One region of the Ruminococcus sp. 5_1_39BFAA genome, then DNA from elsewhere that is predicted to be linked to it. Evidence: predicted binding sites of a transcription regulator. Region 1 holds the regulator's gene; the other holds the start of a gene.
The links. Region 1 encodes HrcA, which represses chaperone genes, less so after heat shock. Its sites were predicted from a motif close to TGTTAGCACTCNNNNNNNNNGAGTGCTAACA; they were not measured.
Positions count from the first base shown of each region.

Region 1 (8,746 bases):
TCCCGCAACTGCATCCACAATATAATGCTGCTTCAGCACCTGAGTGGAAATGATCACCAGCACTGCAAACACCAGTGAAAAGTTCTGGTACCATTTTGGAATTTCCTTTGCACCTGCAATGCCCCGCCAGCACAGCCAGCTTACATAGCAGTGAATGGATGGAAATAAATTGTAAGGGCTGCTTCCTCCATCCATATCGTAGATAAGCTGCAACACCTTTTCCGAGATCGTTTCTCCTGCCAGTTCCGGCCTCACATTGGTAGTGGGTATAAGCAGAAACAGAATAAAACAGATCAGATGAACCGTCAGATCTGTGGCGACAAAACGGTAAAAGGTTTCTTTTCCCCGCTGCCCCGACAGGATATACCCTGCCACCCAAAAAAGATATGCGAGAATATAAATCCATACAAATTCCGGTATCAGCGGAACTGCCCTGTCGAAGTCCAGTGTAAAGTCATAATGGAATCTGTCCCCGGTAAACGCACTGCTGCCCCAGTATATCAAACAGTTTGCAGCCAGAATGGTAAGAAGCGGGATAATCTCCCATTTAGGAAGATATTTTTCCCAAAAACTCTTTTTTTGAAGATCCAACGAAAGCCTCCTTTATAATGCAAAGAACCTGCCGGTGCACACTGCGCCGGAATGCGGTTGCGTCAGCAGCCATCTTCCTTAACATAAAAAAGCAACTACCAGCGGAATTGTGATCAAAGACAGGATCGTGCTGAGGATAATACCCTTTGAAAGCATTTGTCCGTCTCCCCCAGTCTCTTCCACACGCATCAGAGGAAGGTTTGCCACAGGTACTGCTGCCATCAGAACCATCACACCGTAAATGTTTTCATCATGAACAAACAATTTAAGGATCATTCCAATGACCACAGGCACTGCAAGAAAGCGCAGTACAATAAACAGATACAGCTTTCCCTCGGTAAAAATCTCTTTCAGGTTACTTCCTGCCAGTGAAATTCCGATCACCACCATAGCCAGAAAGGTGGTGGTGTCTGCCATATAATTGATACTGGATGTGAGCACTTCCGGAATAGTCGGACGCAGCAGAAACAAAATCAGTGTTACTACTATAGAAAGGTTTCCCATATTAAGGAAGTTCTTCCATGAAAAATGGCTGTTTTCCTTGTCCGCAAGGTGGATTCCGTATGTATAAAAGATCAGGTTAAAATACGTGTTTACCACAGCCACGTAAATCACCGCCTGGTCTCCCAGAACTGCTGCAGTCAAAGGGATTCCTATAAATCCGGTATTTCCGAAAAGGCACATCATTGCATAGTGATTTTTCCATTTTTCTTCCACTTTTAAACATCTTGGAAAAATCCATGATACAGCCAGAAGGATGCAGTACATGACAGCGCCCGCAAGCACAGCCAAAAGAATCTTCTCATTTGTCACCGTGTCATCCACAGTAAAAACGCTTCGGATCAGAATTGCCGGATTGCAGATATTGACCACCAATGCAGAAATACCTTTCGATACTCCTGCAGGAATGATATTTTTCCTGCAGGCAGCATAGCCTGTCAAAATCAATATAAAAATTATCATCATCTGTTGAAGTACGATCCCTGCGCTCATCTGTTCCCTCTCTGTGTCATTGAATCATCACTGTTTTTTCCTGCAGTTTGCCACTATTCTCTAATATACAATAAGAAGCAAAAAAAGAAAAGAGGATATCTCCTCTTTTCTTATATTCTTTTTTTTCTTTTGCAGCCTATTCCTCGAAGGTTTCCTTCAGCTTATCCATAAAGCTTTTTTTCTTTTTCTCGGTTTTTTCTCCGTTTTCTCCCTTTCCGCTCTCAGACGGACGGTTGCCGCAGGCCTCATCAAACCGGCGGAGTGCTTCCTTTGCCTCCTCATTTAATCCGGTTGGAACCTGTACCACCAGGGTCACATAATGGTCGCCTCTGATATTTTTATTTCGAAGGGAAGGAACGCCTTTTCCTTTCAGGCGGATTCTGGTATCGGTCTGGGTGCCAGGCTTCACTTCGTATGCAACCTCACCGTCAACAGTGCTGATGCGTACCTCACCGCCCAATGCTGCCTGAGCAAAGGTAAGAGGTGCTGTGGAATAAATATTCATATCCTGTCTCTGGAAAATAGGATGGCGTGCAACATTTACCTCTACCAGCAGATCGCCTCTTGGTCCGCCGTTTGTGCCCGGCTCTCCTTTTTCCCTGATCCGTATACTCTGTCCGTTATCAATACCTGCCGGAACAGATACCTGGATTTTCTTTCTGCTGGAGGTATATCCGGTTCCCCGGCAGCTCGTACATTTATCCTTAATGATCTTTCCGGTTCCATAACAATCAGGGCAGGTCTGCACATTACGCACCATGCCAAACATAGACTGCTGTGTGTACACGATCTGGCCTTCGCCGTTGCACTTCGGACAGGTAACAGGAGAAGTTCCAGGTTTTGCCCCGGTTCCGTGACAAGTGCTGCACTCGTCCTTCAGGGTGATCTCCAGCTCTTTTTCGCAGCCGAAAACAGCCTCCTCAAAGGTAATATTTATGCGCGCGCGAAGATTAGCCCCTTTGGAGGGAGCATTATTAGGACGTCTGCGGCTTCCGCCGCCAAATAAATCGCCGAACAGGTCTCCGAAAATGTCTCCCATGTCGGCACCGGAAAAGTCAAAACCGCCGAAGCCGCCGGCTCCGCCCCCGCCATTTTCAAAGGCCGCATGACCGAACTGGTCATACTGTTTTCTCTTCTCAGGGTCGCTTAAAACACCGTAAGCCTCTGTAGCTTCCTTAAATTTCGCCTCTGCTTCTTTATCGCCTGGATTTACGTCCGGGTGGTATTTTTTGGCTAACTGGCGATATGCTTTTTTCAGCGCAGCATCGTCGGCGTTCTTGGGAACGCCCAGGACTTCATAGTAATCTCTTTTATCAGCCATGATTATGATTCCTATCTTTTTATGTTAATAGTAAGACTTCCAGCCGTCATGTCTTTGACGGCCGGAAATCCTGAGTTTCACATTTTAAAGATCAGCTTTATACCTCTTTATAATCAGCATCTACCACATCATCTCCGTAGCCTGCTTCATTTCCTCCCATGTTCGGGTCCGGGCCAGCCTGGCCTGCGCCGCCCTGCGGATTCTGTGCTTCATACATCTTTGCGAAAAGCTTCTGTGCGCTCTCCATCATCTTTTCCTGTGCTGCTTTGATCTCAGCAACCTGGGAATCAGTGAGGTCTTCTGCATTTGTGTATTTTGCAAGAAGGTCTTTTAATGCGTTCAGGTCACCCTCTACGGCAGCCTTATCACCAGCATCCAGCTTATCTCCGGCTTCCTTCAGTGCGTTCTCAACCTGGAATACCATGGAGTCAGCGTTGTTCTTGGTGTCGATTGCTTCTTTACGTTTCTTATCCTGTGCCTCAAACTCAGCAGCTTCTTTTACAGCCTTGTCAATCTCAGCATCGGACATGTTAGAACCTGCAGTGATGGTGATGTGCTGTTCTTTTCCTGTTCCAAGATCTTTTGCGGATACATTTACAATACCGTTTGCGTCGATATCGAAGGTAACCTCAATCTGCGGAACGCCACGACGTGCTGGCGGGATTCCATCCAGACGGAACTGTCCCAGAGACTTGTTGTCTCTTGCAAACTGACGCTCACCCTGTACTACGTTGATATCAACGGCTGTCTGATTGTCTGCTGCTGTGGAGAAGATCTGGCTCTTCTTAGTCGGAATAGTTGTATTTCTCTCGATCAGACGGGTTGCAATACCGCCCATTGTCTCGATGGACAGAGACAGCGGAGTAACATCCAGAAGAAGGATATCGCCTGCGCCAGCCTCGCCGGAAAGCTTGCCGCCCTGTACGGAAGCGCCAAGTGCAACGCACTCATCCGGATTCAGGGATTTGCTCGGCTCTTTGCCTGTAAGCTGTCTTACCTTATCCTGTACAGCCGGGATACGTGTGGAACCACCTACCAGAAGTACCTGGCCCAGCTCGGAAGCAGTCAGTCCTGCATCGGACAGCGCACGGCGAACCGGCTCTGCTGTTTTCTCTACCAGGTCATGTGTCAGCTCATCGAACTTTGCTCTGGTAAGGTTCATGTCAAAGTGCTTCGGTCCCTCAGCAGTAGCAGTGATGAATGGCAGGTTGATGTTTGTGGTGGTTGCGGAGGAAAGCTCTTTCTTTGCTTTCTCTGCTGCTTCTTTTAATCTCTGAAGCGCCATCTTGTCATTGCTTAAGTCAACGCCTTCTGTTCTCTTGAACTCAGAAAGCATGTAGTCTGTAATTCTCTGGTCAAAGTCATCGCCGCCCAGACGGTTGTTTCCGGCAGTAGCCAGAACCTCGATAACGCCGTCACCAATTTCAATAATGGAAACATCGAAGGTACCACCGCCAAGGTCGTATACCATGATCTTCTGCTCTTTTTCATTGTCAAGGCCGTATGCAAGGGCCGCTGCGGTAGGCTCGTTGATGATACGTTTTACATCAAGTCCAGCAATCTTTCCGGCATCCTTGGTAGCCTGACGCTGAGCATCATTGAAGTATGCAGGAACTGTGATAACAGCCTCTGTAACGGACTCGCCAAGATATCCTTCTGCGTCTTTTTTCAGCTTCTGCAGGATCATTGCGGAGATTTCCTGCGGAGAGTATTTTTTGTCGTCAATCTTTACGCGGTAGTCAGATCCCATCTCACGTTTAATGGAGGAGATGGTTTTGTCTGCGTTTGTAACTGCCTGACGTTTTGCAGGCTCACCTACCAGACGCTCTCCTGTCTTTGTGAAAGCGACAACAGACGGTGTTGTTCTGGAGCCTTCTGTATTTGCGATAACGGTGGGCTGTCCGCCCTCCATAACTGCCACACAACTGTTTGTAGTACCTAAGTCAATACCAATAATTTTTCCCATGATAAATTTCCTCCTATATTAATAAAACCTGTGATATATTTTAGATGATTCTTCGGAAGTCCGATTCACTAAACTCGCCTCTCCCTTCGGTCGGCCTCGTTAAGTTACTTTCGGTCAATTCGCAACCTTCACCATGCTGTGGCGGACTACGAAATCTTTGTAGGTGTAACCCTTCTGGAATTCCTCCACGATTACATTATCGCCTGCCTCTTCATCATCCACATGCATAACTGCATTGTGTAAGTTCGGGTCGAACTCTTTTCCCACTGCTTCGATCGGTTTCACACCCATCTCATCCAGTGCGGTCATAAGCTGTTTGTAGATCATCTTCATGCCGTCGGCAAATGCGTCTTCCTCCGGTGCCTGTGCAAGCCCTCTCTCAAAGCTGTCCACAACAGGAAGGATCTTCTCTACAATATCCTTAGCGCCAATGATATACATGCTGGCTTTTTCTTTCTCCGTACGTTTACGGAAATTATCGAATTCTGCCATGCTTCTTTTCAGCCTATCCGTAAGCTCTTCAATCTGCTGTTCAAATTTGTCTTTTTCTTTTTTCTTTTTGCCAAAGAAGGATGTTTTTGATTTTCCCTCTGGTGCCTTAGCTGAATCTTCTTCGGAATCCTTTTCAGACTCTTCGGCACTTTCTGCCGCATTTTCCTCAGAGCATTCTTCCTGAACCGGTTCCTTCATTGTGTCGGCCGTATTCGCTGCCTCGTCATCCTGTCCGTCAGATACCGGAATATCAACTGCCTCCTCCTGCACTTCAGGTTCTTTTTTTGTTTCTTCTGACACGCTTTCTACCGCCTTTCTATGTTTTCTTATTTACAATTTCATCAAGCTGGACCTTTAATTTCTTCAAACTGTCTACCACATTCTCATAATCCATTCTCTTTGGACCAATGATTCCGATAGTTCCGTGCATTCCCTCTCCCAATTCGTAGGTAGCGGTAACCACACTGCAGTCCTTCATAGTACGCACTGGAACTTCATCTCCAATGTAGACCTGGATCCCGGTATTTCCTGAGTCCGCCATTTCCTCGCGTACCATGTTTAAAAGTTCCTTCTTTTCCTCAAAAGTGGAAATCAGCTCGCTGGCTCTTGTTTTGTCTGCAAGCTCAGGATACTTGAAAATGTTAGTAGTACCTGACGTATATACTTCCATATCTTCCTCATCCACCTGAATGGTTGCCGCAACAGCGTCCAGAACCGTCGCAACCACACCGCTGTGGATTCCCGCCTGTTCCTTCAGTCTGGCGATCATGCCAAGATTGATATCCTGAATGGGAATGCCATTTAAGTTGGTATTCAGAAGAAGATTCAATTTCAGGATTGTCTGGTCGTCCATTTCCTCATCAAGATTGATAATCTGGTTACGGACAACGTTGCCTTCACAGACAACCACCGCTATAAGCTGCTGAGGGCTGACCCGTGAAAGCTGAATGAACTTCAGGCGGCTTCCGCTGTACTGAGGAACGGTGACCATGGTAGCATAATTCGTATTGGCTGCAAGCACTTTCGCAACCTGCTTTAATACCTTTTCCATTTTATCCGTTTTCTCAATCATCATGTCGCGGATCTCTGCGATTTCCGCTTCCTTTTCCCTGGTAAGCTCATCCACATAAAGGCGATAGCCTTTATCAGACGGAATTCTTCCAGCCGAAGTGTGAGGCTGCACAATGTAGCCCATGTCCGTCAGGTCGGACATTTCGTTTCGGATGGTTGCTGAGCTGACATTTAAATCCGGATACTTGGAAATCGTCCTGGAACCAACCGGCTCACCTGTCTCCATATAAGTTTTGATGATTGCTTTTAATATTTTCCTTTTGCGCTCATCTAATACTTCATCCATGAAATGTCTGCTCCTTTCTTTTAGAATTCCTTTTGTTAGCACTCATTTTATTGGAGTGCTAACATTTATGATGTTAAGATACACCTCTTCCATGGATTTGTCAATATTATTTACAATTTTTTTCTGTGAAATTTTCATGTTTTTACCAAAAAAGGAGTTCCAGATTAAAAAGTACAGGCTCTCTTCCGCTTTTTTAATCCACCGTCTCGGAAAACCTGTACTTTTTTACACACTATATTTATTCTTCTAATTCCGCAAGATTCTTCTTTAATTCTATCATCTTGTCTCGCAGCTCGGCTGCCTGCTCGAAATTCAGATCTGCAGCGGCAGCGCGCATCTGCTTTTCCACCTGTGAAATCAGTTTTGTAAGCTCCTTTTTGTCCATGGATTCCGGATCTTTTTTCAGCTTGATCTCAGTCTCCGCAACTGCCTTGGACACAGCGATCAGGTCACGCACTGCTTTTTTGATGGTGGTAGGAGTAATTCCATGTTCCTTATTATATGCTTCCTGAATGGCGCGGCGCCTGTTTGTCTCATCAATCGCATTTCTCATGGAATCTGTCATATTGTCGGCGTACATAATGACATGCCCCTCACTGTTTCTGGCCGCACGACCAATAGTCTGGATCAGGGATGTCTCCGAACGCAAAAAGCCTTCTTTATCTGCATCCAGAATCGCCACCAGCGTAATCTCCGGGATATCCAGACCTTCACGAAGCAGATTGATACCCACCAGCACATCAAATACATCCAACCGCATATCGCGGATGATTTCCGCACGTTCCAGCGTATCAATGTCTGAGTGAAGGTACCGCACACGAATGCCGATGTCCTTCATATATTCTGTCAGATCCTCTGCCATTCTCTTTGTGAGGGTGGTAATGAGAATCTTATGTTTCTTCTCCACCTCTTTATTTACTTCGCCCACTAAATCGTCAATCTGCCCTTCTACCGGACGCACCTCCACTTTTGGATCAAGTAGCCCGGTAGGACGGATGATCTGCTCCGCACGCAGAAGCTCATGGTCATGCTCATATTCACCCGGTGTGGCGGAAACAAAGAGTACCTGATCCAGCTTTTTTTCAAACTCCTCAAAGCTTAATGGACGGTTATCTTTTGCCGAAGGAAGACGGAAGCCGTAATCTACCAGCGTCTGCTTTCTGCTCTGGTCCCCGGCGTACATGCCGCCCACCTGAGGTACCGTCTTATGGGACTCGTCTATGATCAAAAGGAAATCATCTCCGAAATAATCAAGCAGCGTATACGGCGGCTGCCCCGGCTCCAACCCGGCCAGATGCCTGGAATAATTCTCAATGCCGGAGCAGAATCCTGTTTCCTTCATCATCTCAATGTCAAAATTAGTCCGCTCCGAAATCCTCTGTGCCTCCAGAAGCTTGTCCTCACTTTTAAAATATTCCACGCGCTCCTTTAACTCTTCCTCAATGGCCCCTGCTGCGCGGAGTATCTGGTCCATCGGCACAACATAATGGGATGCCGGAAATATGCCCACATGTGAAACCTCACATTTGATCTCGCCGGTAAGCACATCAATCTCTGTGAGCCTATCTATTTCGTCTCCGAAAAACTCCACCCGCACAGCGCAGTCCGTATAGTTGGCAGGATATATCTCCAGCGTATCTCCCCGCACACGGAAGGTACTTCTGTGGAAATCCATTTCATTTCGGGTGTACTGAATGTCAATAAGCTGCCGGATAACCTCATCCCGGTCCTTCTCCATTCCCGGCCGCAGGGAGATCATCATATCCTGGAATTCCTTCGGTGAACCCAAGCCATAGATGCAGGATACAGAGGACACGATGATCACGTCCTTTCGCTCCGACATAGCAGCCGTCGCGGAGAGACGCAGTTTGTCGATTTCATCATTGACGGCGGAATCCTTCGCGATATATGTGTCCGAGGAGGGGACGTAGGCTTCGGGTTGGTAGTAGTCGTAGTAGGACACAAAATACTCAACGGCATTCTCAGGGAAGTATTCTTTGAATTCGCTGTACAACTGCGCCGCCAG
Region 1 covers NZ_CAXSVO010000014.1:66,256-75,001, reverse strand. Annotated here, with positions in the region: gene ACESZH_RS14860 (phosphatase PAP2 family protein) at 1-591, opposite strand, end outside; gene ACESZH_RS14855 (AEC family transporter) at 670-1,584, opposite strand; gene dnaJ (molecular chaperone DnaJ) at 1,721-2,905, opposite strand; gene dnaK (molecular chaperone DnaK) at 3,003-4,871, opposite strand; gene grpE (nucleotide exchange factor GrpE) at 4,986-5,663, opposite strand; gene hrcA (heat-inducible transcriptional repressor HrcA) at 5,680-6,720, opposite strand; gene uvrB (excinuclease ABC subunit UvrB) at 6,959-8,746, opposite strand, start outside.

Region 2 (8,746 bases), on a different contig from region 1:
GGAGGTCCCACCAGCAAAAGTCCTTTGGGCATCGCAGCTCCAATGTCTGTATATTTCTGAGGATTATGCAGATAATCCACGATTTCCGCCAGGCTTTCCTTTGCCTCATCCTCTCCCGCTACATCATCAAAATGAATGCCCTCCGTAGACTGCACATAGATCTTTGCATTGCTTTTTCCCATGCCAAAGGAAAGGGAATCCTTGCCGCCCATCTGCTCCATCAGTTTCTTGCTCATATACTGCCCCAATGCGATAAAGATAAGCATGGGGAGGATTACGGTAAGGAAAAAGCTGAGAAGAGGCGAGGTTGTCTGCTCAATATCCTTCGCAAAGACCGCGCCGGAATCATACAAACGCTCTGTCAGTCCCGGGTCGTCCATGACACCTGTTTTATAGATATTTTTATTGTCCTTGTCGCTGAACAGGATCTGGGTGTTTTCCACCTGAACCTGCCCTATTTCCTGTTCCTCGATCATGCGCATAAAGGTACCGTAATCCACTTCCGTTACCGGCTGTCTCATCAGTATGGGAGAGACAAACAGGTTAAACAAAACCAGCACCAGAAGCACAATGCCATAATAATAAATAAGCGGCTTTTTCGGCGATTTTACTTCTTTCATTGTGTATTTCCTCCTTTTCGTAATGTAATCCTATTCCAAACCGATCGCGGAATCTACTGGCAGTGAAAACACTATTCCTCTTGCCTCACTATGCACGCCGCATTTTTCCCCAATTTCCTTCATGATCGCCAGCTTGTCTTCCCGGGCAGCAAGGATGATAGTAATTTCTCTTTCCGGCTGGATCTGGATTCCCCAGAATTTCATTGTCTCCTCATTTACCGCCTGTCTGGCATGAAATACTGTGCCTCCCCCTGCACCTGCCGATCTGGCCGCATCCATAACCTCCTCGCTGTAGCCCTGGTCCACAATAGCCATTATGAGCACATAATCCCGCTCTCCCCTTCTTGCTGTTTCCTGCTTTCCTGCCGAATGACTGCTTTCGTCCTGCAGCTCATTTAATTTATTGACCACCATACTGCTTCCTCCCGACATAATAAGGCTGAACACAATTCCGCTGTTAGGGGTATTTAATTTCAATTCCTTATACATTTTCTGCATCAGCCTGTCTGCAAAAATTTTAGGCATAATACTCATCAAAACCGTTTTTTCCGTATTTCCCAGTCCCAGCATAGCCTTCATTTCACTGGGCGCCGTTCCCCGTCCATAAAACTGATAATAGCTCGGAACTGCCCCGCCCTGGAATAAGGCGGCTGCCTTTTTCGCTTTTTTCGATGTGGTGACCAGCATAAGCATCCTGAGAGGCGGGCGTTTATTCTCTATTTTCATCTTTTTCATTTTCCTCCATCTCAATAATATCGTCCGCGTCCTCTGATATTATCATTTCTTTCAAAACAGCTTTTTCCGCCTTCTTCAGCTTCTGTTTGTACCGAAGCCCCATGATCTGGATCGCGATCAAAGGTGTCAAGGCAACCAGGGCTACTACCCCAAAAGCATCTGTCATAATATTTCCGCCCAAAGCCTCACATGCCCCAATACTGAGCGGCAGCAAAAACGTGGTTGTCATCGGCCCGCTCGCCACTCCTCCTGAGTCAAAGGCAATACCGACAAATATGGACGGAACAATGCGGGAAAGGATCAACGCCGCCCCATACCCGGGAATCAGCAGCCAATAGATCGGAAAACCCAGCAGGATCCGAAGCATGGCAAGCCCAACGCTGATGGAAACGCCAACAGACATGCAGCGGTTCATCTGTTTTTCCTGGACAATTCCATCTGTCACTTCCTCTACCTGACGGTTTAAAATCTGAATGGCAGGCTCCGCTTTTACAATATAATAACCGATCAGCATTCCCACAGGGATCAAAAGCCAATGCCAGCCCGCCGATGCCATTTCCTGCCCAAGGACAGATCCAACCAATGAAAATCCCACATTGACGCCGCATAAAAACAGCACCAGTCCTACATAAGTATATCCAAACCCTACTAAAATACGCTTCACATGCCGTTTCCTGTACCGCCTGCTTATGAGCTGAAAATGAAAAAGACAGCCAGCACAGGGATCAGGGAAACAAAAACCTCTTTCGCATAATGCGGTATTCCGATCAAAAACTCCCGTGCCACATCCCTGGTCGTGGTAACGTCCGGCACGTAAAATATCTGATGGGAAGCCTCCTCCGGCCGGAAAAAGCATCCTAAGATCAACACTGCCAGTACCGGACCGATACTGGATAAGGCAACCAGTCCAAAGCTGTCATCTGCAGCATTTTTGTCTCCCCTGACTGATGCCATACCAACTCCCATTGCCATAATAAAAGGTACCGTGATCGGCCCTGTCGTAACACCGCCGGAATCAAAGGAAACGGCTAAAAAATCCCTTGGGGTAAAGCAGGCAGCTATAAACAAAAGTCCATACAGCCCGATCAGTAAAACTGACAGATTAATATGCAGCAAAATCCTCAGGATCGCTATCACAAAAAATATGCCTACCCCCACGGCCACCGCCAAAGTCAGAATATGGTTTGGAACGGAGGGGATCTGCTCTGCCAATACCTGCAGATCCGGTTCCGCTATAGTGATCATGGTCCCCATGAGAAAACCCATTATGATTACCACTGGCAAGCTCCGGGTTTTTGAGATCATGACACCGATCCCTTCTCCAAGCGGTGTCATCGCCATCTCTGCCCCTAGCTGAAAGAAGCCCATTCCGATCACAAGCATAACTGCTCCGGTGAGAAACATAACAATATTACCCAATTCCATTGGGATCAGAAAAACACTGATCGCCAATACGATTCCGGTAATCGGCAAAACAGCCGCAAAAGCCTCCTTTACCTTATCCTTTATTTTTTGCTCCACTCATTCACCATCCTTTTCGCATATGCCTCCCTTCTCTTTCATTTCTCTTCCGTTTCCCTGCTCTCATTGCTGTTTCTGCTGCAATTTCAAATAATACCGGTCAACATATGCAGCATAGATGATCCCGCCTATCACATAGGCAGCCGCCGTAACTGCAAACCCTGCGGACAAGCCGATACTTTCCTGAAACATACCCATTACAAAGGAACCGATCCCGATCCCAATATCATAGGATAACAGATAAGTGGCATTGGCAGTTCCGCGCTTTGGACCCGGAGTCGTACCTGTTACAAAGGACTGGAATAGAGGCTGCAGGATACCATAACCGATCCCCAGCAAAAATCCTGCTGCCAGCAGATGCACTGCTGTCGCCATAAAGAAATAGCTTCCCATTGTAATAAACAAAACAACCAGGCTGATCACAACCAGGATCTTATGCTTTCCGGCATCGATCATCTTCTGCGTGGAAAATTTTGAGATCAGCATTCCTGCCACCAGGAAAATATAAAAATACGGGATCACGTTTGACAATCCCTTTTCCTTTGGGATCAGCACCTCCATGAATACTTCCAGTGCCGTAAACAAGGGAGTCAGCATAGATACTTTTTTATATTGCTTTACCTGCCCAAACAGTGTTTTTACCATGTCTTTCCCTCCTTAGCTTTCTACTGTCTGTTTCAGATTCATAATCATTTTATTCAGTGTATTTTCCAATTCATACAGTTCCTTGTCTGATATGCCCTTATAGATGCATGCAGAGCTTCTTTTCAGGCCCTCTTCAATGATATCCTGCATTTCATACGCCTTTTGAGTCAAAACGACCTTTCGCTTCCGGTCGTCTTCTGAATCGCTGTTCACCTGCAGATACCCCTTCTCTCTTAAAGCTTTCAATATAACGGATCCCGTAGCCTTTGATACTTTTGCTTCCATGCAGATATCCGTGAGGCAATATTCCTTCTTGTTCTGGCTTAACAGATATTTCAGCATCCTGCATTGTGCCGGAGTCAGATCAAGATCCTCCATATGCTCCCTTCCGTACCGGATCAGACCTGCATTCACCTGCCTTAACAAACATCCGATTTTCATTTCATTCACTTTTTGTTACCCCCGTATCCCATTCAGAAGCCATTCCTTCTGCACATTTTATCTCCCGCCTTTGCCGGAAAACTGGTATGTTCCATAACAATTTGTCAGCGAACAAATCCCATAAAAATAAAGGGATAGCTCTGCAACCATCCCTCTATTGCTTTATCAGTACATTTCCTGATTTTCCGCAGCAGCCGGTGTTTTTTCTTTGATATCTGCCACAGCCGCCTCTGTTGTAAGAAGCGTGGATGCCACGCTTACCGCGTTGTTTAAGGCACTTCTTGTAACCTTTACCGGATCAATGATCCCTGCTTTTATCATATCCGTATATTCTTCTTTTGACGCATCAAATCCGATCCCCGCTTTGGCTTCCTTTACCTTGTTGATCACCACAGCTCCATCAAGCCCTGCATTTTCCACAATAGCGCGCAGAGGTGCTTCCAGCGCTTTCTCCACGATCTGGGCGCCTGTCTTTTCATCGCCGCTCAGAAGGTTGATCACTTCCTTCAGCTCCTTCTGGGCATGGATATATGCGGAGCCGCCGCCTGCTATGATGCCTTCCGCAACGGCTGCCCTGGTTGCATTCAGCGCATCCTCAAGACGGTATTTTGCTTCCTTCATTTCTGTTTCCGTAGCAGCGCCGATCTTAATGACTGCCACACCGCCGCTCAGTTTTGCGATACGTTCCACAAGCTTTTCTTTATCATATTCGGAGGTCGTTTCTGCAGCCTGTCTGCGGATGAGGTTTACGCGATCATTGATCTTTGATTTTTTGCCCTCTCCGCCAACAATAACCGTATCGTCCTTTGTCACCTTTGCGGACGCGGCACGTCCAAGCATATTCATGGTAACATCCTTCAACTGTATTCCAAGGTCGTCCAGGATCGCCTGCCCGCCTGTCAGGATCGCGATATCCTCCAGCATTTCCTTCCTGCTGTCTCCATATCCCGGAGCCTTTACTGCCACAACATCCAGAGTTCCTCTTAATTTATTCAGGATCAATGTGGTAAGAGCCTCGCCCTCAACATCCTCCGCGATGATAAGCAGTCTGCTTCCTGCCTGCATGATCTGCTCGAGCAGCGGCAGAATATCCTTGATATTGGAAATCTTTTTGTCTGTGATCAGGATGTACGGCTTTTCCATATTTGCCGTCATTTTCTCTTTGTCATTGCACATATATCCGGAAAGATAGCCTTTGTCAAACTGCATTCCTTCCACGACTTCAATTTCCGTATTCATGGTCTTGGATTCTTCGATGGTAATAACGCCGTTCTCTCCAACCTTTTCCATGGCGTCCGCGATCATCTGCCCCACTTCATCGCTTCCGGAAGAAACTGCAGCTACTCTTGCAATATGATCTTTGCCTGTAACCGGATGGCTCATGCCCATAATAGATCTTTCCACAGAATCTGCAGCTTTTTTCATTCCCCTTCTCAGAATGATGGGATTTGCCCCGGCAGCGATATTTTTCATGCCTTCATTGACCATAGCCTGTGTCAGAACTGTTGCGGTGGTGGTTCCATCTCCGGCAACATCATTAGTCTTTGTGGCCGCTTCCTTTACCAACTGCGCGCCCATATTCTCATAGCGGTCTTCCAGTTCGATTTCCTTTGCAATGGTTACGCCGTCATTAGTGATCAGAGGGGTTCCATAAGATTTATCCAGAACCACATTCCGTCCTTTCGGTCCCAAAGTGATCTTTACTGTATCCGTAAGCTTGTTCACACCTGCTTCCATTTTCTTTCTTGCATCTTCGTTAAAATTAATATCTTTCGCCATAATCCTTATCCTTCTTTCCTGATCATTCTACTTTTGCGATAATATCGTCCTCAGAGACAATGGTATATTCTTCGTCTCCAATCTTGATGGTCGTACCTGCATATTCTTTATAGATAACCGCGTCCCCTTCCTTAACGGAAACAGCCGTCAATTTCCCATCTGTATATTTTCCCGGTCCCACTGCTACCACAAGCGCTTCCTGCGGTTTTTCCTTTGCGCTGTCCGGGATGAGGATTCCTGATCTTGTTGTTTCCTCTGCTTTCTTCTGCTGCAGTACAACTCTATTTCCCAATGGTTTTATCGTCATTTTTTTCACCATGCCTTTCCAATGATCACTGTATAAAATCCATGCTTTTTTCAAAGTCATATGTTCGTGCGAAATCGGGCGCCTGTCTCGCTGCCCGCGGGAATAAATTTAATAAGGGGGCTGCGTACATCTGATCTGATCAGTCTGTACAACAGCCCCAACCTTTAGGAGGAACCTGCGGCAAAGCCTGCGGTCCTGTGGAGGACGCTCCTTATGGAAATGCCCTCCGGTGTTAGTTAGCCTTCAATTGCGATACAATTTTCCTGTTCTACTTTACGATTTTCTGCCTTTGGCAGGGTCAGTTTCAGAATTCCATTCTCAAACTTCGCGTGGATGTCACCTTCTGTTACCTTCTCTCCCACATAGAAGCTCCGGCTCACCGCTCCTGAGAACCGTTCTCTTCTGATGTATTTTCCATCCTCGTCCTTCTGGTCGTTGTTCCTGTTCTGTGCTGCCTGGATGTTCAGGTAACCATTCTTCAACTGTACCTTAACATCTTCCTTTTTAAATCCCGGGAGATCGATATCAAGCTCATATCCCTGATCCGTCTCCTTCACATCGGTTCTCATCACATTCTGTGTGTTTCCTCCGTGAATAACTCTGGTTGTTCTCGGGAATGAAAAATCCATCAGGTCATCAAATAAATCTTCTCCAAAAATACTAGGCATTAACATAAGTCATTTCTCCTTTCATCAAATCAACTATTTATTCATCAGCACTATGGAACAGTTCCATAATGTAGGGTGCAATGAACTTTGGATTGAACTTTTTTGTTTTGCTCTGTTCCTTTGTTCTATATGTACTATAACATATGTTGTTAGCACTGTCAAGAGTCGAGTGCTAATTTATTTGTGAAGAATCTGTGTCCGCTAAATGTGTATGAATAAAAGCTGTCGATGAACCGAACCCTATAACTGCTTTTTCAGGTTTCTGATATCCCGCTGTATTCTTCTGCACACTCCCTGACAGTCTTTTCCTCTGGCTGTGATCGTCTGTAATCTTGACTCAAGTAATTTTATTTTTGCATTTGCATCCATATTTATACCACCTTTCCTGTATATCCTTTTTTTCATCATAAGCCTTATTAGAATAATAAGGTCAAGCACAATTTTTCCTGCTCCTTTTCTTCACAAGAAAAATACGGTTCATTCCAGGCTGCCATTCATATGGAAATTCCACGTACCGTTCCACCTCGCCCACTTCTCCAAAGACCTTCATCCAATAGGGCGTGGATTCCTGCTTCAGATGCAGAATTCCTTTTTCCCCGTACATATGCTCTCCCATTTCTTCATAGTTCATGGCCTGCAATTCTTCCTTGGAGTAGAATGGATTCAGCTTTATAAACCAATATCCTCCATCGCACAAAACACGGTCCAGATTAACTAATGTATGGTATCCCACATCCTCGGTCATAACATCCAGCACATTTGAGAGGATAATCCCATCAAACCGTTCTTCCTCAAAGGTATCAAGAAAGTTTTCATCTCCTTCAAAAAAATGAACATTCCGGTAACCACTCAATTTTGCAGTCTTTTTTTGCAAAATTGATTCCATTCTCCGCCACATCAACGCCAACACCCCGACCTTTTTTGCTGCACTGGACATATTGAAACAGAATATCCCCTGTCCCGCATCCAAAGTCCAGTACCCTGTCTGTTTTACTTGCAAGCATCTTTAAACATGTATCAAACAGCGGTTCTACACGAAGCGTTACATTTCTCAGGTCAACCGGCTCACTCTCAGAATAAACCATATTCCACATATCTTTTTCACAGCTGCACGTATTCATTCTTTTCACCAACCTTCCTTATCGTTTACTTTCTGTCGCATATTACCTGGTAATGCCGTATACGCAGACATTTACTTTTATAATAAACCTTGTTATAATAATAAGGTCAAGAAAATATGGGCTGATTTTTATGTCACAAGGAGATACGGTGAATGAAAGATTATCTAACAATTAATGAATTTGCCAGACTAAGAAATGTAAATGCCAACTCAATCCGATATTACGAAAAGCTGAAAATTCTGATGCCGGCATGGATCGATCCGCAGACCAAATACAGATATTACCTGCCGGAGCAGCTTGATCTGCTGGATACCATTACCCTCTGTATCAAGCTTGGCATACCTCTGAAAAATCTAAAGCATTATATTGATGAAAATGGCAGATTAGATGGAAGAAAGATCTTTGAGGACGGCAAACGTGTCATGCAGGAAAAAATTGCCGATATGCAGACTGGTCTGGAATTGACACAATTCAATTTAGAGGCTCTGGAGCGGAATCAACAGTACAGCGATCATCAGGGGATTTACTCACATGAGATCGAAGAACGCTACTTTTTTATAAAAACATTTTGTGGAAACTGGAATGATCTGTTACAGAAAGAAAAAACAGCTATGGATTTATTTCAATATGCTCAGGATCTGAATATGGTCCCGGTATTTCCCGCCGGAATTTTAGTTGACGGTGAAGCATCACCTGCATCGTTCTCCTTTTTTGTCCAGGTTCTTCACCCAGTTGAGAACGATAGCCGGATACTTCACCTTCCCAAAGCCAAATATTTCTGTTTGCAGGTCGATCTGACCTCCAAAACAGATCTCTCAAAGCTTCTTGCTGAAAACTTTCCTCAGTTCAGCAAAAGAAATGTCATCATATCCAATATGCTGCTAAATAAGATGTATTTAAACGGCAGGC
Region 2 covers NZ_CAXSVO010000003.1:99,132-107,877, forward strand. Annotated here, with positions in the region: gene ftsH (ATP-dependent zinc metalloprotease FtsH) at 1-620, opposite strand, end outside; gene ACESZH_RS05400 (hypothetical protein) at 651-1,355, opposite strand; gene ACESZH_RS05405 (DUF1538 domain-containing protein) at 1,330-2,019, opposite strand; gene ACESZH_RS05410 (DUF1538 domain-containing protein) at 2,043-2,876, opposite strand; gene ACESZH_RS05415 (MFS transporter) at 2,940-3,521, opposite strand; gene ACESZH_RS05420 (MarR family winged helix-turn-helix transcriptional regulator) at 3,534-3,962, opposite strand; gene groL (chaperonin GroEL) at 4,128-5,741, opposite strand; gene ACESZH_RS05430 (co-chaperone GroES) at 5,764-6,048, opposite strand; gene ACESZH_RS05435 (Hsp20/alpha crystallin family protein) at 6,285-6,722, opposite strand; gene ACESZH_RS05440 (hypothetical protein) at 6,957-7,085, opposite strand; gene ACESZH_RS05445 (hypothetical protein) at 7,147-7,602, opposite strand; gene ACESZH_RS05450 (methyltransferase domain-containing protein) at 7,538-7,837, opposite strand; gene ACESZH_RS05455 (MerR family transcriptional regulator) at 7,990-8,746, shown strand, end outside.
Region 2: the regulator HrcA is predicted to act here: its motif matches at 6,864-6,894, upstream of ACESZH_RS05435 (Hsp20/alpha crystallin family protein).